DNA from 3 places in the Paenibacillus allorhizosphaerae genome. Region 2 is predicted to be linked to each of the others. Evidence: riboswitches for the same ligand, from Rfam matches in the RefSeq annotation. Region 2 holds a riboswitch; each other region holds the start of a gene.
What was found. A riboswitch is a leader RNA that binds a small molecule or an ion and turns the genes downstream of it on or off. The one in region 2 is predicted to bind cyclic di-AMP.

Region 1: linked by a shared signal. The riboswitch ahead of ACFQI7_RS01200 (APC family permease) and the one ahead of ACFQI7_RS26770 (hypothetical protein) in region 2 are both predicted to bind cyclic di-AMP.
Region 3: linked by a shared signal. The riboswitch ahead of ACFQI7_RS26280 (stalk domain-containing protein) and the one ahead of ACFQI7_RS26770 (hypothetical protein) in region 2 are both predicted to bind cyclic di-AMP.

Annotation. Positions count from the first base shown of each region.
Region 1 covers NZ_JBHSRV010000001.1:298,828-306,733, forward strand. Annotated here, with positions in the region: gene ACFQI7_RS01185 (ADP-ribosylglycohydrolase family protein) at 1-1,214, opposite strand, end outside; gene ACFQI7_RS01190 (LacI family DNA-binding transcriptional regulator) at 1,514-2,530, opposite strand; partial or broken gene rbsK (ribokinase) at 2,588-3,505, opposite strand; cyclic di-AMP (ydaO/yuaA leader) riboswitch at 3,887-4,028, shown strand; gene ACFQI7_RS01200 (APC family permease) at 4,141-5,979, shown strand; gene ACFQI7_RS01205 (hypothetical protein) at 6,013-6,135, opposite strand; gene ACFQI7_RS01210 (DEAD/DEAH box helicase family protein) at 6,233-6,793, opposite strand; gene ACFQI7_RS01215 (SRPBCC family protein) at 7,086-7,547, opposite strand; gene ACFQI7_RS01220 (SRPBCC family protein) at 7,562-7,906, opposite strand, start outside.
Region 2 covers NZ_JBHSRV010000009.1:94,746-102,651, forward strand. Annotated here, with positions in the region: gene kdpC (potassium-transporting ATPase subunit KdpC) at 1-159, opposite strand, end outside; gene kdpB (potassium-transporting ATPase subunit KdpB) at 195-2,225, opposite strand; gene kdpA (potassium-transporting ATPase subunit KdpA) at 2,242-3,921, opposite strand; gene ACFQI7_RS26760 (potassium-transporting ATPase subunit F) at 3,936-4,013, opposite strand; gene ACFQI7_RS26765 (hypothetical protein) at 4,153-4,563, opposite strand; cyclic di-AMP (ydaO/yuaA leader) riboswitch at 4,688-4,950, opposite strand; cyclic di-AMP (ydaO/yuaA leader) riboswitch at 5,127-5,325, opposite strand; cyclic di-AMP (ydaO/yuaA leader) riboswitch at 5,666-5,862, shown strand; gene ACFQI7_RS26770 (hypothetical protein) at 5,966-6,421, shown strand; gene ACFQI7_RS26775 (AraC family transcriptional regulator) at 6,533-7,369, opposite strand; gene ACFQI7_RS26780 (ABC transporter substrate-binding protein) at 7,471-7,906, opposite strand, start outside.
Region 3 covers NZ_JBHSRV010000008.1:316,878-324,783, forward strand. Annotated here, with positions in the region: gene ACFQI7_RS26255 (phosphoribosylaminoimidazolesuccinocarboxamide synthase) at 1-802, opposite strand, end outside; gene purB (adenylosuccinate lyase) at 827-2,122, opposite strand; gene purK (5-(carboxyamino)imidazole ribonucleotide synthase) at 2,156-3,349, opposite strand; gene purE (5-(carboxyamino)imidazole ribonucleotide mutase) at 3,346-3,831, opposite strand; purine riboswitch at 4,044-4,145, opposite strand; gene ACFQI7_RS26275 (DUF6483 family protein) at 4,290-4,982, opposite strand; cyclic di-AMP (ydaO/yuaA leader) riboswitch at 5,142-5,312, shown strand; gene ACFQI7_RS26280 (stalk domain-containing protein) at 5,316-6,188, shown strand; gene ACFQI7_RS26285 (polysaccharide deacetylase family protein) at 6,341-7,045, shown strand; gene ACFQI7_RS26290 (hypothetical protein) at 7,235-7,318, opposite strand; gene ACFQI7_RS26295 (AAA family ATPase) at 7,413-7,906, shown strand, end outside.

The DNA of each region.
Region 1 (7,906 bases), on a different contig from region 2:
AGCACTTTGAGCGATCGACTCCCTGAAGCAGCCGCTTCTTCCGTATTTTCGATCAAGGCCGTCACATGCAGGGAATCGTCCGTCGATGTGCGAAACGCATGGGTGGAATTGGGCAATTCAAAGTGAAAGCGGGTTCCCTTCTCTTCTATAATTGCTGCCCATCTTTCCGGGACCGGTTCACCTGCAATTTTATAGCCGAGTCTCGCGATATAGGTCGCGCACCATACGTTATCCAGGATGTTTAACGACCCAATCACGCTCGAACAGCACAAGAAATCGTTGATCGGCTTCCGCCAACTTGCATCGATGCCTTCCAAGCCGTTGCGGACGCCCATAATCGTTCCGACGTTCGCCACATTGCAATCCGTATCCCAGCCGCACATATTGCAAATGTTGATCGACTTGGAAAAATCGCCTTCGCCATACAGCAGCGATAAAATAATAACCGCCGAATTCGGGATAATATGGCAGTGACCCGGATATTTATCGTAACCGAAATGAGCTTTGACATAATGGAACGCATCCCGCCAGTTATCGGGGTTCGCTTGATGAAAGTCCATGACCGCACGGGTCATCCGGACATATTCGCAATCGGTAGGAATCGTTTCAAGGCCGGTTTCGATGATGCGTCGAATATCTTTCTCGACAAAGGCTGCGGCGATGCATGCGGCGATAAACATCCCGCCGTACTTTCCGTTTCCGTCGTGAGACACACTTGCGATTTTCTCCGCAAATTCCGCGGCAAGCTTCGGGTTTCCGGGCGCAATCAGCCCCCAGACGTCAATAAAAATTTGTCCGCCGATCTGTTCGGCAACCGCATGCCCATTTTGTGCGATGGAACCTGAACGCGGCGCCATAACGCCGTTCTTTAAGTTGACGTAGGCGGTATGCTCGGTGGACTTGCCGTAGCCGCCCCACCAGTAAAAGCCATGGCCGTCCGGAGCGTAATTAAGCCAAGTCAATCCCATCTGTTCAGCCGTGATTTCCGGGCCGCAAGTGTAATCGTCCAGCGCTCGCAGGAAAAACATCGGCCCGTTCGTGTCATCGTCAGCCGCAAAGTTTTTAAATTCGTGCAAATAGCCGGTTACTTCGCCAAACGTGCGTTCAATTCGTTCGTACGTCCAATTTTCAATATTGCCCCCATGCCGGACGCCGATGACTTTCCCAAGCCATCCGGCATATACTCGTTCGACGTAATCCTGCTGCATAACCATTGCTTACTCCACCTTTCTTCTTACCTTTCGATGACTGACCGATTGAATGTTTGGAACCAAAATAGCATTTTTGGAACCGGTTTTATTTTGTTGCAACAACGATGTTTTCGTTGATACGATCAACATATCGTTTCATATTCAAAGCATACAGTCCCTTCTCGCTGGAACCGATTCCATTTGTGTTCGTTCAGAACTCTTTTCTGTATTCATTATAGCAATGAGAGCTCTGTTTCAACATATAGCGTGTTGTTTACCCTGTCCGGTTCAGCAGACAAGGCAAACATTGTTTATTCGCGTGCTCAGATTGATTTCACCGTCGACTCCCGAACAATCAACCTTGGTTCCAGTTTTACTTTCTTAAACGGTTCGTCGGATTGATCGATCCGTTTCAGTAGCAGCTCGACCGCGATGCGGCCCATTTCCGCCACTAAATTCGAAACCGAGCTTACCTTCGGATTCGTCAGCATACACCAAGGGATATCGTCGATTCCTACGACGGCGACATCTTCCGGAACCCGCAATCCCAGCTCCATAAGACCTTGAATGACGCCGATGGCGATCAGGTCATTGGCCGCGAACACGGCATCCGGCCGTTCCTTCAATCGGTAAAAATATTGCGCGGCTTCCATTCCGGTTTCGAGAGATAATCTTTCGCCGGTAAACACAAGGGAACGATCAAGTTTCATAAAACTCGCGGCAAGCGACTTCTCGTAAGCATTGTAACGCGATCCCCGATGCATCGTGATCGGGCCACCCGCATACGCAATTCGCCTTCTGCCGATCCGAATCAGGTGATCCATTGCCAAGTACCCTTCCGATCGGCTCAGCCCTACTGTATCCGCCGGCATCTCTTCGCCGTAATTGCCGATTAAACTGACCGGAACGGTCGCTTTCTTAATGAGCGAATTCAACGTTTTCGGGTGGCTGATGGAAAGCAGAACGATACCGTCTACATGCATATCGTTGACTTCCCTTATGACCGCGAGCTCTTCGGACGGATTTCCGTAATGATTGATCAACACAAGCCGATAATCATTTTGTTTGGCCACCTGCTCCGCCGCCCACGCCAGTTCTGGATAATACGGATTGCGTATGTCGTCTATCGCGAGTGCGATTTGTCTGCGTAAATTCGTTTTCAAGCTTCGAGCCATTATATTAGGCGTAAATCCCAGCTGTTCAATAACCCGGTTTACCTTCTGCCTCGTGATCGGTTTTACCCCGGGCGCGTTATTGATAATCCTCGATACGGTAGACTTGGCCACTCCGGCTTCCTTTGCCACGTCATCGATCGTAATTTTCGTTTTTTTCTGATCCATATCTATCTCCTAACCATCACTCAAAAAACGAATCCGTACATTTCACTCGCACAAAACTCATGATTCTGCGTTTAAAAAGCTTGTTATCTCCTCAAGCGTCGGGATAGAGGATTGGGCTCCCCTGCGCATCACACTTAGGGCGGCTGCAGCGGAAGCGAACCGCAGCGCCTCCGGGATCGGACTCCCGGCGCTTATTCGTGCCGTATAGGCTCCGATGAATGTATCCCCGGCTGCTGTCGTATCGACCGCCTTTACCGGGCAAGCCGGCGTATAGAAGCGATCCCCTTTTTGCCCCATGTACAGCGCGCCTTGCGATCCCAACGTAACGATCACTTCGCCTGCGCCGCCGGCTAGCAATGCACTTGCTGCAGATTCCGCCTCGGCTCTGCTGCCAACCTCCCGCCCCGTAATGAACTCCGCTTCGGATTCGTTGACAATTAGCATGTCGATTAGCTTGAGCACATCACCGGGAATCGGGAGCGCCGGGGCCGGGTTGAACGTTACGCGAATCCCTTCGGCTTTCGCCTGCCGGATCACGCTGAGATTCGAAGCCCATGGAATTTCATTTTGCAGAAGTATGGTTGTCACATCTTACGCGGCCCATAGCGGCTGAACATCTTCCGTGACCACGTCTCCGTTGGCTCCTTCGGACAAAATGATCTGATTTTGACCCGAAGCGTCCACGGTAATAAACGCCATGCCGGAGTTGCCGCTCTTTCGGACGACCAGATCCGCATCAATGCCTTCTTGTCGTAAAGCAGCCAGCAGCTCACCGCCGAAAGAATCGGAACCGACGGCGCCCGCCATCATTACATGGCCTCCCGAACGGGCAGCAGCGACAGCCTGATTCGCACCTTTGCCGCCGTAATTGTACTCCGTCCCCCCGCTCTTGATCGTTTGGCCGGGAATAGGATACTGCTGAACGCGGTTGACAATGTCCAGATTAATGCTGCCAACTACAGCTATGTTACCCAATCCGAATCAACTCTCCTTGCACATTTATGGAACCGGTTCCAATTCGATTATGGCATAGCTAGCGAACATCGTCAATCCAAGATTTACAGTGAAATTCGTTGTATCCCGCAGCATGCATGTTAATTTCGATGCATGAATATCGCCTCACGTTTGTAGCAAATCGGGCAGGCAATCCACGCTGTCCGGATTCGACTCGCTTCATGCGCATCAGCACAAATATTTTCAATAATTAAAGCAAATCGCTAAAATACAAAGGATAATAAACCTGTGTATGGATGTAAACGCTATTTTACGGATTTGGATAAAATAATTGACGGTCAGCCATGTTTAACTCGGTTTACTTTTGTTGAATAAGAAAGTAATATTCAATTCGTACTTACAAATTGAATAACGCTGAATTTTCTTTAAGAAAAACGGGGGACCCGACTACCGGGGTGAATCCTATGCCATAAGCATGGGAAGGGTACGCTTCTCACAACCCTAATCCGACAGCTAACCTCGTAAGCGTTTCGTGAGAAGGTGAGATGATGAACACAAGACTCTAACCTTGTGTTTTTTTGTGCTTTTTTTTGGATATATTAAACAGGAATTTGGAATTAGGTTAACGAAAATCATTCTTAATCGAGGTGCACGGAATGGCAGCAGATTCTTTAAAAAGAATGATATTCGGCAGGCCGCTCAAGTCCAATGAGTTGGAACAAGAAAAGATGCCCGTGTGGAAAGCTTTGCCGATTTTATCCTCGGATGCTTTGTCATCTGTAGCGTACGGTACGGAGCAGATTTTGATCGCTCTTGCAGCTGTTGGAGCCGCGGCGGCTTATGGTTTCTCGCTCCCTATTGCGATAGCCATCATCCTTTTGATTACCATTCTGGTCATCAGCTACAGACAAGTTATCGAAACTTATCCTCAAGGCGGCGGAGCCTATATGGTCTCCAAAGAAAACTTGGGCATGTCTTTCGGAAGGTTGACGGGCGTGTCCTTATTAATCGATTACACTTTGACGGTGGCGGTGTCCATTTCGGCCGGGGTGCAGGCTATTACGTCCGCGTTTCCGGCGGCCATTCCTTATATTGTACCGATTGCCGTATTTCTTGTGTGGTTCATGGTTTGGATCAATTTGAGAGGTACTTCGGAATCCGGAACCGTATTTGCCTTCCCCACCTATTTTTTTATTCTTTGTTTACTCATGTTAATAGGCAAAGGCATTTTCGATTTGTTTACGGGAGCCAGTCATGCGTCAGCCGTTCATGTGATCCCTTCTTCCGTGCCTACAGGGCTCACCTTGTTTGTTTTGTTAAAAGCCTTCTCATCCGGATGTTCCGCCGTCACCGGCATCGAGGCGATTTCAGACGCGGTGCCTCATTTTAAATCGCCTTCCAAGGACAATGCCAAGCGAACCTTGGTTTGTCTAGGGATTTTGCTGGCGATCATATTCGGAGGCGTCACGGTTTTAACGATGGCCTACGGCATCACGCCGGACCCAAAAGGACATACATCCGTTCTCTCCATGGTTACGGAAAGTGCTTACGGACGCGGAATCATTTATTATGCAACCCAGATTGCAACTATGATGATTTTGACGCTTGCCGCCAACACCAGTTTTAACGGGTTTCCGATCTTGGCATCGATCATGGCTCAAGATAAAAACTTTCCGCGCATGTTCGCTAACCGGGGAGACCGTCTATCCTTTCACTTCGGGATCGTAACATTAGGTATTTTGGCTTCCATCCTGCTGATTGCGTTTCGAGGAAAGACCGATGCGTTAATCCCGCTCTATGCCATCGGGGTATTTTTATCGTTTACGCTCGCTCAAAGCGGCCTCGTTCGCAAATGGCTGAAGGAAAAACAAAAGGGATGGCAGGGACGGTTGATTATAAACGGAATAGGCGCCCTTGTATCGTTTGCGGTTCTCGTTATTTTTTGCATTACAAAGTTTGTGCAAGGCGCCTGGATCGTGATTGTATTAACACCGATACTGTTATGGCTTATAACCAAAATCTACGATCATTACGAAGATGTCGCTGACCAGCTTCGAATCAATATAGAGGAGCCTTTGCCGCATAAAGAATCGATTATCATCATTCCGATCGCCGGGATTCATCGCGTGGTTGCCTCTACGATCTCGTATGCAAAGACGCTTTCGCCAAATGTCATCGCTTTTTATATTTCCTTTACCGAAGAAGACGAGGACAAAATGGAGAAAAAATGGGAGCAGTGGAATCCAGGGGTGCGATTGGTAGTATTTCACTCCAGATACAGAACCATCGTCAAGCCTTTGGTGGAATTTATTGAACGGATTGATACACATGTCAAGGAGAAGCAGACGATTATGGTCCTTCTACCCCAATTCGTACCGAGGAAATGGTGGCAAAGATTGCTGCACAATCAGTCGGCATACCGAATCCGATCCAGACTGTTAAAGGAAAAGGACGTAGTCGTGGCTACCGTTCCATATCATTTATGCGAAAAGTGAAAAAAGAGAGGGCTAGTCGGCCCTCTCTTTCCATTATTCTTCATCATCAATTTCTTCGTTATGATCAGGCACGACAACATACGTATTTTCACTGGTTTTTACATGCCAATCCTGCTGCGAGCTAAACAGTTCTTTTAACAGTTCTTCCAAGTCCAATAGAACACATCTCCCTTATTCAATTCGCTACCATTAAATTGACCTTATGTCAGGAATCATATTCAAGTGCAGCTCATGTCTTACGATTACAAGTCGTCTATAATGAAAATCTTTGCTTAATCATGCTTGCAACTTCTTCCGGGCTCAAATTTGCATTGTTGATTCTTATATAATGGTCTCTCTGGATTTCCCCATCAAAAGAGTTGAGCCGACTTTTCGCCATCCTGTTTAACAGATCCCGTTCGGAAAATGCAATATCTCTTTTTGTAGGTTTATGATTTAGCCGGTTCGGCGTTTTATTTCGCTCCAGTCTTATTTCCAGTTCTGCTTCCAGTTCAACAAAACAAACGATACCGCCCTTCGATTCGAAGATGCGGCAAATGCTTTCTATATAGTCCCAGTCAGCCTGTTGGTCGAATGACCAAAGGTATGTAAATATTAAGCCATCCATGTCGCTATTCGCTACTTCTTCAAAGATCGCTTGGCGAAAAAGCTTGACTAATCGTCTCCCGGGTTCCGTGCCGTAACTAAAAATCGGAGCAACCGCTTCAATACTCATGTGATTATGAAAAAGCTTCAAACCCGTAATTTTTTCGAGCTCCTGGCCGACGGTCATTTTGCCCACTGCCTGCGGTCCAAATATGACTACGAATTTCATAATAGCGTTACGCCCCTCTCCCTTTTATAAGCTTCGGAGTAATATAGAAAATAATACCATTTCCATTAGCGTAATTCTATATGCGATCTCCGAACGGCACGAAAGCTGGAGAAGCTGCCATGAAGAAAGCTTTTCTTGAAGCATCAGAATGGTTCGGCTTCGCTGATAATTCTAAATGGACGATATTATGCCGAAGCCACGGAATAGAAAAAGCAGCCGGTATTGAACTGCACCCCATTTGTTAGACACAACTAACAAAAGAGGCGCAGTTCACCTAGGGCAGCTTGTGGCACTATTGATTCAAAGACCGGGGGGGTATTCCAGCAAGCAACGCACCCAATCGGTCGAGGTTTTGCTCGTTGCCTTTGGCGCAGTAAGGCTTGGCCTGTTCGAACTCCTTCGTGTCCTTAAAAAGCTGGCTGAATGTGACTCTCGTGCGACTGCCAAGTTCTTCGAAGGTCGCTGTCACCCGAAATTGGTGTCCGGACAAATGATCGAGCACGATCCGCTCCATAGGTACGATCTCGACAAAGACGCTATGGTTCGGATAGTTTGCGCCATCCGGTCCGTGCATGTCGAAGCGCCACGAGCCTCCGGGCCTCAAATCGAACTCGTGAAACGTATTGGTGAAGCCTTTCGGCCCCCACCAGTAGGCCAATTGCTCCGGCTCAGTCCAAGCTCGAAAAACAAGCTCCCGCGGCACATCATATTCTCGCGCAGATATAATTTCATTATCTTTTATCATTGGTAACATGCGCTCAAACCTCCTTAAAGCGATTTGCCCAGCGCGTCAAGCATTACGTTCGTGCCGTGCTCACGTATTTCCGGCGTATCGTGCCCGTCGAAGAATGTGCCTTGCTCGGTGAAGACCAACTTCGTGCCGCCCTCCGTCGGTATAAGCTCGACCGTTGTGATCGACACGGACATGCGTGTATCGTTCGAATCCAAGGTGTAGGTATATACGATCCGCTGTTCCGGGATGATCTCCTGATAACAAGCGTCGAAGGTAAAGACCGGTCCTTCCGGAGGCCCACCGGCGCTGTATTCGCGCCCCCCTACCCGAAATTCGAAGATTTCGGGCTTGGAAAACCACTTCCCTTTGGCGGATGGGTC
Region 2 (7,906 bases):
AATGAGGCTGCCGTTCGCCCGGCCCGGGAACAGCACCTGCGCAAGCCCTGTACAAACGAGTGGATATACAATACCGCATAGCACGATAAACACCAAACTGATCCGTATCACGATGCCGAGGGATAACCGTGCCGTTTCCATCTTCGCCGTTTTATTCATCCTTTTTCATATCCTTTCTTCTCTGTCGTTCTATATTAAATCCATAAGTGAACAAACAGGTCGATCAGCTTGATCCCGATGAACGGAACGACAACGCCGCCGAGTCCGTAGATGAAAATGTTGCGCTGCAGCAATCGGGTGGAGCTCATCGGTTTATAGGCAACACCCCTCATCGCCAGCGGAATGAGCAGCGGAATAATGATCGCGTTAAAAATGAGCGCCGACAAAATGGCCGACATCGGCGAACCGAGCCGCATGATGTTCAGAGCTTCCATCTGTGGAATAGCCAGCGTAAACATGGCCGGAATGATCGCAAAATATTTGGCTACATCGTTCGCGATACTGAATGTCGTCAGCGAACCGCGCGTCATCAGCAGCTGCTTGCCGATCGCCACGACTTCAATGATTTTCGACGGGTCGGAATCCAGATCGACCATGTTGGCCGCTTCCTTCGCCGCCACCGTCCCGCTGTTCATCGCAAGCCCTACGTCCGCTTGGGCCAGTGCCGGTGCATCGTTCGTGCCGTCTCCGGTCATCGCAACGAGTTTGCCTTCCGCCTGCTCTTTGCGGATAACCGCGATTTTATCCTCCGGCTTGCTCTCGGCTATAAAATCGTCCACACCCGCTTCACGAGCGATCGTAGCGGCCGTCAGCGGGTTGTCGCCGGTACACATAATCGTTTTGATGCCCATTTTGCGGAGCTGGTCGAAGCGCTCTTTCATCCCCGGCTTGACCGTATCTTTCAAATAAATGATTCCGAAGATCTTTCTATCCACCGCAACGGCGAGAGGCGTACCGCCTTCCTTGGCAACCGCATCGCCCTTCGCGTTCAAATCGGACGGGATGGTACCCCCTTGGGCTTCCACCCATTTTCTCACCGCATCGACCGCGCCCTTGCGCACTTTGCGGCCGTCCTTCAGATCGATGCCGCTCATGCGGGTTTCAGCCTTAAATTCAATGAACTCGCCGCCTTCGGAGACGGATGGGTCATAAGGCAGCCCCTGCTTTTTCATGAGTTCAAGCACCGAACGGCCTTCCGGCGTCTCGTCTTTGACGGAGCCGATCGCCGACCATTCGGCCACCGAGCTAACGCTCTCCGGGCCAACGGGAATGAACTCGCTGGCCATCCGGTTGCCGAAGGTGATCGTACCCGTTTTATCCAAAATCATCGTGTTGATATCACCCGCGGCTTCCACCGCTTTGCCGGACATGGCGAGCACGTTGAACTGCGTGACCCGGTCCATCCCGGCAATCCCGATCGCCGACAGCAAGCCGCCGATCGTCGTCGGGATCAAGCAGACGAGCAGCGAGATGAGCACCGGAATCGAAAGCTCGATGCCCAAATATTTTGCGATCGGGGCAAGCGTGACAACCACGATCAAAAAGATAAGCGTCAAGCTCGTAAGCAGCGTGTTCAGAGCGATTTCATTGGGCGTCTTTTGTCTGGACGCTCCCTCGACGAGCGAGATCATTCGGTCGATGAACGATTCGCCCGGATCGCTTGTAATTCTGATCGTGATTTTGTCGCTTACGACGCGGGTGCCGCCCGTAACCGAGCTGAAGTCGCCGCCGGCTTCCTTGATGACCGGAGCGGATTCCCCCGTAATCGCGGACTCGTCTACGGACGCTAATCCCTCGACCACCTCGCCGTCTCCCGGGATCATCTCGCCTTGCGACACGATGACGAGATCGCCTTTGCGCAATTCGGTCGACGGTACTTGCTTCACGCCGCCGTTTACGACTTTGTTTGCCGTAGTCTCCTTCTTCGTTTTTTTCAGAGAATCGGCCTGCGCCTTGCCCCTGCCCTCCGCCAACGCTTCGGCGAAATTGGCGAACAGCACGGTGAATAACAGAATCAGGAATACGGTAATATTAAACCCGATGCTTTCTTCTGTGCCGAAATAGCCTGGAAAAACGATCATCAGCAATACGATGAGCGTCCCGACTTCAACGACGAACATAACCGGATTTTTCATCATGGTGACCGGGCTCAGCTTGACAAAGCTATCCTTTAATGCATTTCTTACGATGTCCCCGGTTAATAATGTTTTTTTATTATTACTCATGTTTGTCGTCACCTCTTTAACGGATCGTCAAATGCTCGGCAATCGGACCAAGCACAATCGCCGGCAAGAACGTCAATGCACCGATAATCAGTACCGTACCTATAAGGATGCCGACGAACAAACCGTTATCCGTACGGAACGTACCGATCGTTTCCGGAACCCATTGCTTGCGCAGCAGCGAGCCGGCCACGGCAAGAAGCGCGACCATCGAAATATATCGGCCGAACAGCATCACGAGCCCTGTGGTTATATTCCAGAACGGCGTATTGTCTCCGAGTCCCTCGAACCCCGAACCGTTATTGGCCGCGGACGATGTGTACTCATACAGTACTTGTGAGATTCCATGGAATGTCGGGTTCGTAATCGCCGCTTTGCCGAGCTCCGTTGCGAGCGCGATCGCCGTTGGAGCAAGTATGATAAACGGATGCGTCAATATCGCTATCGCGATTAATTTCATCTCGCGGGCTTCGATCTTTCGCCCCAGAAACTCCGGCGTCCTTCCTACCATTAAACCGGCGAGGAAAACAGCCAGAATCGCGTACATCAGCATGTTCACCAGACCGACGCCCTTTCCTCCGAACACACAGTTCAGCATCATTAAAGCGAGCGGCGTAATGCCTCCGAGCGGCGTGAGCGTATCATGCATATTGTTCACCGAACCGGTCGTGGCCGATGTCGTAACGGTAGTAAATAAAACCGATTGCGGAATGCCGAATCGTACCTCTTTCCCTTCCATGCTGCCCTGTGATGCATCAATGCCCAAACGGTTCATCACCGGGTTACCTCTGGTCTCGGATACGTAAACCAAGGACAAGAACAGCAGGAACAAAATCATCATCGCGGAAAAGATAACCCAACCTTGCTTGCGGTTTTTCGCGAACAAGCCGTACGTATACGGGAGTGCGGCCGCCAGCGACCACATCGACAATATTTCGATGACATTCGTGAGCGGATTCGGATTCTCGAACGGATGGGCCGAGTTCACTCCGAAAAATCCGCCGCCGTTCGTTCCCAAGTGCTTGATGGACTCCAGAGACGCCACCGGACCGATAGCGATTTGTTGTACTTGTCCCTCCAAACCCGTAACCGTTAAGGTAGGCTGCAGCGTTTGCGGAACGTGAAGCGCCACAAGCAGAAGCGTCACCACGAGCGCCAGCGGGAAAAACACGCGCGTATGAGCTTTCACGAAATCTTCAAAGAAGTTCCCGATCGTCCGACCCTTATTTGTAATCCCTCGAACAAAAGCGATGGCAACACATAACCCGGTCGCCGCAGAAGTGAACATCATCATCATGATGACGGCCATTTGCGAGAAATACGAGAGCCCCGATTCGCCGCTGTAATGCTGCAGGTTCGTGTTGGTCATGAAGCTGATGACCGTATTGAATGAAAGCGTCTGCTCCATGTTGTCGATGCCGTTCGGATTCAGCGGCAAAAACTTTTGTACCCTCAGAATCAAATAACTGACGGCCACCAGCACGATGTTCGTTAAAATGAAGCTGAGTCCGTACGTTTTCCAGGTCATGCCCTTTCGATCCTTAAGCCCGATCAGGGCAAAAACAGGTTTCTCAATGATAGAAAAAAATTTGTCCGTCACACTCGCTTCATTCCGAAACACCTGGTATAAATAAGTGCCGAGCGGCTTAACGATCAGCATCAAAATCAGGATCACAACGGCAATTTGCAAAATGCCCACAGTGTACAGCCTCCCTAAAATTTCTCCGGATGAATGAGCGCATAGGCCAGGTAAATAAAGATAAACGCCGTAAATAAATAAACAACGATCATTTGCGCTCACCTCCCGTTTCCTCAGTCACTTTGCCGCACCAGGACAAAAAGCCGGCGAACAGAACGTAAGTCGCTGCGAGAATCAAAACCATATAGAGATCCGCCATATATACTCCTCCATCACTTCCAAGTTCTCGGTTCACCCTACAAGCGCATGGAGTAAAAACGATACTTCATCGCTGTTCGTATGAATGACGAAGCTCGCTCCAAGTCCTTTATAAATGAGCCGCGGGTGGTTCGAATGCGTGATTACATAAGTCGGTTCGCTGCTCCAAGAACTGCATATGCGAATGTAGCGGCAGCACAAAGTAAAACTGCTTTCGAACAAAAATATTTTTCCGATCGGAAAGTCGGGCAGCTGCCAGGTGCTTTCCTCGGTTGTGTCGACGAGTATAATGCGCTCAACGCCCAGCTCCTTCATTCGCGCTCGCTCCCGCTTGTTATTAGCGATCGCGGCAAAGGGGAGTCTATGCGTCATTAATAAACGGACGAAGGCTTCACCCGCTTTGTTGGGCGCAGATACCAGAATAAATCTTTGCCGGCTATCCATGTGTTCTCCTCCTTGAATGAAGAAAGAGAAGGCAACAAAAAAGAAGCCTGCGATCAGAGAAGAACTCTTCCCGCGGCTTCTGAAGGCACAGTAAAGAACATACCGTGTCCTGCTCACGACAATCGTTGCCTCTCTCTATACGCTTACGAGGTTAGCTGACGGATTCGGGCGTGAGAGTCGCCCTACTTGCGTTGCAATTGTACAGCGGAGATGTCGCTGGACAATTGTCAACAATGCTGCAACCGTTACATCGGTATTCACGATGTCGGTTGTCAACTGCAAGATTCACCCCATAAAGCCGTGACCGTATCCGACATTTGGATATGCTGCGCGACTCCGTTGGTTCCCCCGTTCCTTTTCCATTCAAGGATTCAGCGAAAAGTTGCATATGACCTATTCAATTTATTCGTCTCTGCAAATAAAACGGTAAATTTTCAATAAAATGCAGCAAAAAACCACAGAGGCATTAAGCCCTGTGGTCGCGGCAAACGATCACAAGCTTCATCATCCTCTCTCCAAAAGCAGCGCTTTTCTGTCGAATCGATCCGGATTCGAAAGACAAGCCGGCTGCCGTCTAACGCTTACGAGGTTAGCTGACGGATTCGGGCGGTGAGAGTCGCCCTACGCGAGTACGGAATTCCATGACATTCCGTCCCCGCGATTCACCCCTGGCGATGCGCGACCGGCTCTCACACCGTTCTTGCACCACCTGTTGGTTCCCCCGTTTTCCTTGGTATCAAGGAAATTCAGCGAATAAAAATGGGAAACTTTGTTTGGATTGTTTCTTGAGTCGTATCATACGCTCGAAGCAACGCGCTGTAAAGAAACGCTGCATTGCAAATCCGGCACTGGCAGGCGATAGAGCTCGAACAATCCGTATATGATCTTTCATTTTCGATATCATGCTCCGCTTTTCGCCGCTTTTCTGAGAAACCGCGATAAACGAAGAATCAAGCAGCATTTATATCGATATTAAATGCAGGCTTTGAATGAATCCGTTTCCATCCTCATATGAAGCCAAAAAACCGAAAATAACATCCGGATTCGGGTTTTACTTTGCGTATGGCTCGGAGTATGATTCATTGCAACAATATCATATTTTCCTATTCAAACGCAGAGTTCCTTTATAGGAAACGGGGGACCCAATCGAAGCCTATACTAACGCAAAGGCTTCAAGGGGTGAATCTCAGATAGTGACAACCGACATCGCTTCGCTAGATGTAACGGTTGCAACGTGAGTAGGGCACTCTCAAGCCCGAACCCGACAGCTAACCTCGTATGCGCATTGAGAGAGAACCGCACCCATGCCTTCTATTGCTATGCAAGAAGCCCGGGAGCAGAGTTTCTCTGCTCTTCGGGCTTTTTTGCGCTTTCCACCTTAAAGTTAAGGAGATTGGATACGATGTTCAACTTAACCGTTCCTTCACCCGTAATAAATGAAAATGAGCTTTTACACTATCGCATCTGCGCGATGGAGGTGTTCCGGTTCGACTGCCGCCTGATCCAGAATCAAATCCCTTTGACCGGCGGCGAATGCAACTGCGGATTGCTCAAAATATCAAGCGGCGGGGTTAGCGGTTGGGGAGAATACGTGATACCCTGCACGAGGGAAAACATAGATTTGGTCCGCTGGGCATTCGTCTTTGCGAAACTGAAAGGTCTTTCCATTGCCGATGCCATTCGCTGCGTCCAAACCAGAGACAAAGCGTGGGGGCAAGCAAGGACGAATCTCGCCGAATCGGCGCTGCTGGATTTGGCCTTCAAGCTTAGATATCCCTTCACCCTGCAAAAAGATATCGCTTCATCATTAGGGAGTTCCCTGTTGATCGACCGTTCGCAGGCGTACTTCTCTTTCTAAATGCAATGCGGTGCAGACAACATCATGACGAAACCAAGAAAAACCAAGCCGGTCTGTCGGGCCAAACTTGGCTTTCTTTGGTATGCTATTCCTCGGCGTCAAAGGCCGCGGCTACGCTTTGCGATACATGCGGGGAGCCATGCCCACTTCCCTTGCAAATAATCTGGTGAAATAAAGCGGATCCTGATAGCCGACCTCTCTGGCAATTTTCGAAATCGGCTCATTGGTGGTGCGGAGCAGCTGCTTCGCTTTATCCAGCCTTATTTTGTTAATAAATTCAAATGGCGTATAACCCGAGTACCTTTTGAACAAAATCGAGTAGTAGCTGGCCGACAGCGACGCCATGCGCGCCAATTTATCGCGTTCCAGCGACTGCTGGTAATGGTCCTGAATGTATTTCATGGAATCGGATATAAGCCGGGCCGTTTCATCTTCATCCCGCAGCTTGTGGGTCAGCGCCTCACTAAGCCACTTCATCAGCGTCAAGAACAGAAGCCTGACGGTCCATTCGGTCCCCGCGTTTTTGTCATTCCACAACTCATGCAACTGTTTGAGCCGTCGTTCCAGCTCCGCGGCGTCCGCATGAACGGAAAAAACACGCTCGAACGGCAGAGGGGCGCCTTTCTGTCCCAGTCTGGCTTGGTTCCCTTCCCATTCCATCGGGAAATACAGGAAATGCACGCTATAATACGTCAGAGGTTCCGCTTGCGAACTTGACAATATCATGTGTTCATCCGGAGCCATATGAAGAACCGTGCCCGGATTTAGTTCCCATACGGTGCCATTCAATTCATACGTGCCCTTTCCCGCAAACACGTAAACAAAGTTGTACAAACTCGTCTGTTTCAGCTCAAACCTGTACTTCCTTTGTTTCCAGAAGGGTTCCCCGCGGAGGAGCACCTCGACCATTTTCGGAAAAAATCGTTCGAAAAACGGCTCATGCACCATTCTCATCTCCCACGACGCATGATGTATATAACGTCATCATAGCACAGAACTTTGCCCCTCGGCAGAGAAGCGCCGCCCCGGCAGCTTGCAAAAATGCCGGATCATTTTGCTTTCTCGGAAGCAATCGCTTTATTGATCACTTCTTCGGCGCTTCGCAGCACCGTATTCAAATCTTTATTTTCCACAACGGCCTTCTGCAGTTCTTTCATAAACATGTTCTCGGCCTTCACGTTCGTTAATCCCGGCTTGCGGCCGGGCATGCCCGGTCCGACTTTATTGTAGGATGCCGCCTTTATATTTTTCCCCTTGTAGAGCGGGTCGTTCAGCATATACTTGTTTTTGATTTCTTCGTTTTTCAGCACCGGATATAATCCCATATCGGCCGTTAGCTTGGACTGCATCTCGTCGGAGGCTAGCCATGCAGCCACCTGGAAGGCGGCATCCTTGTTTTTGCTGCTGCTCGTGATGTACACGCTGCGGAAATCGGCCAACCGCGCGATGCCCGGCAATTCCTTGTACGTAGGCATGCTGACGATG
Region 3 (7,906 bases), on a different contig from region 2:
CCCAGTCCGTTCCCGACAAATATGCTCTCACCGGCTCTTTGTCCATGCTGTCAATCTCGATGTCGAGCGCGTATTTTTCCTTAGCCCAGAAGCGCGACGAATCCGGCGTAAAAATTTCGTCAATCAGGATGATCTCGCCGTCGATAAGTCCGAACTCGAATTTCGTATCCGCCAAAATGATGCCCCGCTGCTCGCAAAACGCTCTTGCGAACTCGTACAGATGAATGCTCTTCTCCTGCAGCTGCTCCGTCAGTTCCGCGCCGACCAGCTCTTTCATCCGTTCAATCGAAATATCTTCGTCATGCCCTACGTCGTTTTTAGCTGCGGGTGTAAACAGCGGCTTCTCCAGGCGGTCATTTTTGCGCAAACCTTCAGGCAGCTTGTGTCCGTTCACTTCGCCGGTCTTCTGATACTGCCGCCAGCCGCCGCCGGTAATGTAGCCGCGCACCACGCACTCGATATCGATTCGCTTCGCTTTTTTTGTAACCATGAAGCGGTTTTTCATGACCTCGCGGTCCGTGATCAAATCGCCGAGCCGTTCCACGTCGGTATGTACGACATGGTTCGGTTGGACCGCCGCCGTTTGCTCGAACCAGAACGCGCTCAAGCTGTTCAGCACGTTGCCCTTGTCCGGCACCGCCGGGCTAAGCACCCAGTCGAATGCCGAGATGCGGTCGGTTACCGCAATGAGAAAATGCTCGCCCAGATCGTATAGCTCCCGCACTTTGCCTTTGTACAGCAGCGGCGCCTTTACGTACGGCTCCGCGCTTGATATGGCTTTCGGTTTAGTTTCCCCGTTCATCCTTCAGCCGTCCTTCCGTTTAGATTAGCTCAAGCCGAGCCGTTTAAATATCGTATCGACATGCTTCAAATGCCAGCTTGGATTAAAAGCATCCTCGATCTCTTCAAGCGACAAGTATTCGCGGATCGCCGGCGTATTTTCCACAATCTCGCGGAACGAACGCTGCTCCTCCCACGCCTGCATCGCTCTAGGCTGAACCGTGTCGTAGGCTTGTTCGCGGCTGAAGCCTTTGTCGATCAGCTTCGTCATGACGCGGCCGGAGAACGGTACGCCATACGTGCTTTGCATGTTGCGCTTCATGTTTTCCGGGAACACCGTCAAGTTTTTCACGATATTGCCGAGACGGTTCAGCATGTAGTTGAGCAAAATCGTCGCATCCGGCAAAATGATCCGCTCCACCGAGGAGTGCGAGATGTCGCGCTCATGCCAGAGCGTGACGTTCTCGTACGCGGAAACCATATGGCCGCGAATGACGCGAGCCAGACCCGAAATGCTTTCGCAGCCGATCGGATTGCGCTTATGTGGCATCGCCGACGAGCCTTTCTGGCCTTTGGCGAACGGCTCCTCCACTTCGCGGAACTCGCTCTTTTGCAGCCCGCGAATTTCGGTCGCGAACTTGTCGAGCGAGGTTGCGATCAAGGCGAGCGTTGCCATATACTCGGCGTGGCGGTCGCGCTGCAGCGTCTGGGTCGAGATCGGTGCAGGCTTCGTGCCGAGCTTGCCGCACACATACTCTTCCACGAACGGATCGATATTGGCATACGTGCCGACGGCGCCGGAAATTTTGCCGAACTGCACGCCGTCCGCCGCGAAGCGGAAACGCTCCAGATTGCGCTTCATTTCTTCATACCACAGCGCCATCTTCAAGCCGAACGTCGTCGGTTCCGCATGCACGCCGTGCGTCCGTCCCATCATCGGCGTATCTTTATACGCGATCGCTTTGTTCCGGACGATTTCGATAAAGTTGAGCAAATCGCGCTCCAATATTTCGTTCGCTTGCTTCAGCAAGTACCCGAGCGCCGTATCGACGACGTCCGTCGATGTCAAGCCGTAATGTACCCACTTTCGTTCCGGACCTACCGTTTCCGAGACGGCACGGGTGAAGGCGATCACATCGTGACGGGTCTCCTGCTCGATTTCGTAAATGCGGTCAATGTTGAATCCAGCGTTCTTCCGTAATTCCACTACGTCTTCCTTCGGAATGACGCCAAGCTCCGCCCAAGCTTCGCAGGACAATATTTCCACTTCGAGCCAAGCCTTGAATTTATTTTCTTCCGTCCAAATGCGTCCCATTTCGGGTCTTGTGTAACGATCAATCATGGTTTCCCCATCCTCCGTTATTTTCCGTTAAAGTCATTCGTGTTTAGCGTCCCATATAGTAGAAGCCTCTATCCAACGAAGCGCCTGCTCCGGCGAATTCGACAGCAGATTGACATGCCCCATCTTGCGGCCTTTCTTCGCCTCCTGCTTGCCGTACAGATGCACCTTCGCCGTAACGCCTGGCACCTGTTCCGACTCGGGCCGAACGATCCAGTCCAACAGCGGCTGCACATGCTCGCCGAGCACATTGACCATCACGACCGGCGTCAGCAACCCGGGATCGCCGAGCGGCAAATTGCAAATCGCGCGCACATGTTGCTCGAACTGCGAAGTGCGGCACGCTTCCATCGTGTAGTGGCCGGAATTATGCGGCCGCGGTGCAAGCTCGTTGACATATAACTCGCCGTCCGCCGTAAGGAACATCTCCACCGCAATGAGACCGATCACATCCAGCGCCTTCGCAATGCGCAGCGCCATCGTCTCCGCTTCGCGAAGCACTTCGTCCGCGGCACGTGCAGGGACGATCGATAAGTGCAAAATATTGTTTACGTGCACATTTTCCGCAACAGGAAAAGCTTTCGCCTCCCCTTGCGGGCTGCGCGCCGCAATGACCGATATTTCCTTGGCGAAGCGGATGAACTGCTCCAGCACAAGCTCCGTTCCCGCCTTGCTGAGCTCCGCGTATGCCGCTTCGATTTCTTCCTGCGACCGGATGACCCATTGTCCTTTGCCGTCGTAGCCGCCGGTCGCCGTCTTCAGCACGCAGGGCGTGCCGAAACGCTGCACCGCTTGACGCAGCTCTTCCACGCTGCCAATCTCCGCATACGGCGCAACCTTGACGCCCGCGGCTTCGATCGCCCGCTTCTCGCGCAGCCGGTGCTGCGTCGTGTAGAGCAGGCGGCTTCCTTGCGGCACATAAGATTCTGCCATCAGCAGTGACGTCACGCCTGCGTCCACATTCTCGAATTCGTATGTGATGACATCCGCCTGCTCCGCCAGCTGACGCGCGGCTGCTACGTCATGATATGCCGCGACGATTTGCCGGTCCGCCACTTGGCCGCAAGGCGCATCCGGCGTCGGATCGAGCGTGACGAAGCGGTAGCCCATGGCCCGTCCGGCCAGTGCCAGCATTCGACCGAGCTGTCCTCCGCCAAGCACGCCGATCGTTGCGCCCGGAGCAATCACTTTGCCGGGGTCGTACGCCTTGCCTTCTGCCGCCGCTGTCATTCGAGCACGCTCTTTTCCATCACGGTTTGCGCAATCCGCTCGCGGCGCGCCGCAACTTTCCGCTGAAGCTCTTCGTCAAAAGCACCGAGCAGCTGCGCAGCGAGCAGACCTGCGTTCGTTGCACCGGCATGCCCGATCGCTACCGTCGCAACCGGAATGCCGCCAGGCATCTGTACGATCGAGAGCAAGGAATCGAGTCCGTTCAAGGTAGACGTTTTCACCGGCACGCCGATCACCGGCAGCACCGTCTTGGAGGCGACCATCCCCGGCAAATGCGCCGCGCCTCCGGCGCCCGCGATGATAACCTTTAACCCCCGTTCCACCGCTGAAGCCGCATATTCGAACATTAAATCCGGGGTACGGTGCGCGGAAACGACTTTCTTCTCATACGGAACGCCTAATTCCTCGAGCACGTCACAGGCGTGCTTCATCGTTTCCCAGTCGGACTGACTTCCCATGATGACGCCAACAAGTACGGACACTGGCTGAACCTCCGATATTATAGATTAAATTAGCAACATACACTGCAATGCACATAGCGCTTTTGATCGGTGAAGATCCATTCGTGTTTAAGTTAAGCTTCTGATGTATAAAAAAACGTCCGGCTGATAGGGCGCATACCGATGCGTTCTATCCACTGGACGACAAATAGCCCGAAGCGCAAGCTAAGGCCGGGCACAAACATGCCGACCTTCCTTATCGTTCGTTCACTCGTAGTCCAAAAATTTATGGTTTTTGGGTAGAAACTTTCGGGCCATATTCCCGACTTTATACGAGATTATTCGACTTTATTCTCCAAAAATTCGTTTGTTCCATCTTGTTATTACCCTCTCAGTTTAACAGCCTTTAACAGCGCATGTCAACTATAAAAGACGAACATTAAATAAATTCAAACAAAAAATAGTTCGCATTTATTGAATGATCTTCAGCGATATGCCGTTTAAGTTTGCGAATTCGCTTTCATTTTTATCAAATCCTGCAATGTGCTATGGATTTCGGCCGAACTCAATCCGCCTGCCGATATTTTCCCTTCATCTAATTGAAGCCATTGCTCGCACATTCGAATCCCTTCATCGATCGCCTTAAGTCTCCGCTCCCATTGTCCGGATTTCTCCAGCTCGTCCAACCATTGAAACAACACGTCTTCCGCATCGGCCAGCTTGCCCGCCTCATTGCAATAAGGAATCAGCTTTTCCAATAGCTCGGCGCTTTTGGGAGCACGCCCGGCCATGTCCAGCGCATGGTTCAAACGCTCGTCGAATTCATTCTTCAGCTCGGACCGGGCATCCAGTTCCATCGCCGTCAGCAGCATTTCAACGCATTTGAGTGCCGTCTGCCGGGCCGCGGTCTCGTTACCCGCCTCTTTCCATACGGACGCTTCCGCATGAAGCAGATCGCCCGCCGCCAGCACTTTCCCTTGATCAATCCCGCCGTCCTGAGAAAACATGGCGAGCAAATCTTTCACCGACAGCGCTCCGATCAGCTTCGAATTCATACCGAGCAGTTGTTTCATCGCTTGATTCAACAGCGCCATCGCCTCTTCAAATTGCGCGTTTCTTCTGGCCGCGGCCACTTTATATACCGCAACGGCTGCCTTCTCAATCAGTCCCAAAATATAGTCTCGTCTATACATTGTGCTTCTCCTCCCCTGCCCTGACGGTCATAAACTTCTACTCTTGCACGAATTTATTTTCATTGTACCCCATTTCTGCCCGGGAGGAAAAAGGGGGCTTCCATTAATCGGAAATGACTGGATAATTTTATGCATTGAACCGGTACGTACGCTATGGTAAATTACTAAAAGCCGAATCGCGCATTTTTTTGCCGTGCGCGTACGGGGGATGAAACACATGGGGTGAATGCATTTCGGCATCGTCACGATTTAAGGCGACGGCTGCAATACTAGGGAGCATCCTCTTCCCGAACCCGACAACTAACCTCGGAGGCATTCATAGGAGGGAAATGAATGCAATTGAATATTAAGGGCATGTTCCTCGCATGTTTGTTCGCCTTGCCTGCCGTTTTGCCGGTATGCCAAAAAGCGGAAGCGGCCGAGCCTCAACGCTTGGCGGAAGACGTGAAGGTGCAAGTCAACGACAGTCTGGTCCATTTTCCGGACGCACAGCCTTTCCTGGATGAGAATCATAAGTTGCGGGTGCCTGCCCGCGTCGTCGCAGACAAGCTTGGAGTTCAAGTACAATGGGAACCGGCGGGCTCGCAAATAAAAGTCACTTTGGCGAATGGAAAAAAGAGCATTTCGCTTACGACGGGCGATAACCATATTTCGGTCGACGGCAAATCAACCGAAATCGCAACACCAGCAGAACTGATCGACGGGAAAGTCTATGTTCCTTTCCGGCTGCTCTCCGATACGTTCGGGTATAACAGCCAGTGGGACAACTCGAACCGTATCGCCATTTTGGGTACGGACGGTAAATATTATGCTCCGGCATGGTACAAGCCAAAAGAACAGCCAGCCGCCGTTTCGACATTGAGCAGCAGTGCGATCCCTTCGTACAGCAAACTCATCGAAGCGAAAGCAACGGCGTATACGGCTTCTCCGAGCGAGAATGGCGGCAACGGCCCAGTCGATTATATGGGAAATCCATTGCAGCTCGGAACGATCGCCGTCGACCCGAACGTGATCCCGCTCGGCACGAAAGTATATATCGAGGGCTATAATTACGACGGCTTGCCGTCCGGTGGCTTGTACGCTACGGCCAGTGATATCGGCGGTGCCATTAAAGGCAATAAAATTGATATTTTCTTGCCCGAAAGCCGCTCAAAAGCAAGGATGTTCGGCGTACAGCAAGTTAAAATTTACGTATTAGGTTCCTAACTACATCTCTACAGCAGTCTGGACTCATCCAATGGCAAAAACAGTCGTCCTCTTTAGGGCGGCTGTTTTTTTTTGCATGCCGCCGCTTCCGAATACTTTTCATCCGTTGGCCCACCCTAACTAAGGTACTTTAGATGCCGAGGTGAAGCCCGTTGACGAAAACAAAAACCGTAGTAACGCTCCTGCTCATTGTTTCGCTGATGATTCCGATTACGACTACCGCGGCGCCTCCGCTCGGCAGCGAGGTTGTATGGAACGTGCAGACGGACCAGAAGCTTATCGCCTTAACGTTTGATGATGGTCCTAATCCGGTATATACCCCGCAAATACTGGATTTACTTCATCAGTATCAGGCTAAGGCGACTTTTTTCGTGCTCGGCAAACGCGTGAAAATGTATCCGGCCATTGCGATCCGTGAAGTAAATGAAGGCCATGAGATTGCCAATCATACGTTTGACCATCATTTTCTGAAAAACTACCCTCCCGAACGAATCGTCGAGGAAATTCGGCAAACCCAGGAAGTCATCTTCGATATTACCGAGCAAATGCCGAGCGTCTTTCGGCCCCCAGGCGGATTTTACAACGATGCGCTGCTCCAATCCATGAAGGAGGACAAGCTGACGGTCGTCATGTGGTCCTGGTATCAGGATACGAAAGACTGGAAGAAGCCTGGCGCCGACAAAATCGTTCAAACGGTGCTAAACAATGTTCACAACGGTGACATCATTTTGTTCCACGATCTTGAAGGAGATTGTAGCCAAACCGTAGAGGCGCTCAAACGCATCCTGCCGGAGCTTCAGCAGCGCGGCTACCGCTTTCTTACCGTATCTGATCTCATCGCTAAGACGCGAAAATGAGCATTTTCAGCGCTCTTGCCCCGGCGGCAAGAGCTTATTCCATAAACCCGACCTCATTGCAAAGCTCTACCAATATATAAACGCAGTACAACTGTTGGCGGTTGCACCAATGAATGCTTGATAGTGCGCCTTCGATCTCTTTTTTTGCTTTATTAATGCTACGATGCTCAACTGCCTGTAAGATTTCCTTCATTTTTTGTATTTTGCATAAAATAAACCGTTTTCCGGATCGCGCTCTGGCCATAGCAGTCCTTCTTCTTCCCAATGCCGGATTGCCGAAGAAGCGCAGCCATGTTTTCGTTATACACGGGAATGGCTCCGGCTGCGAAATTCAACTATAATATCTTCATAATAAGGAGGTATTGCCGTGGTTCTTGCTGAAAAAGACCCTTTCATCCGAAGCTTCGCTCTGCTGCGGGAAAAGGTCCCGTCGTTTGCGCAATATCCGTTCAATCTCCCAGCACTGGGAGAACTGCACAATCTTACGCTTCATCCGAAAGTCACTTATATCGTGGGTGAGAACGGCATGGGGAAATCTACGCTGTTGGAAGCGCTGGCCGTTGCCTGGGGCTTCAATCCGGAAGGCGGAACCATGAATTTCAACTTCTCCACGCAGGAGTCGCACTCTACGCTGCATCAATATATTCGGATCGTGCGCGGTATTAATAAGCCGCGTGACGGTTTCTTTTTCCGAGCCGAAACGTACTATAACCTTGCCACCAATATTGATCAAATGGATCGGGAGCCTGGATCGGGAGGGAAGATCATCGATTCTTACGGAGGCAAGTCGCTGCATGAGCAGTCGCATGGAGAATCGTTCTTTTCCGCATTTATGCATCGATTCGGCGGCAACGGACTTTA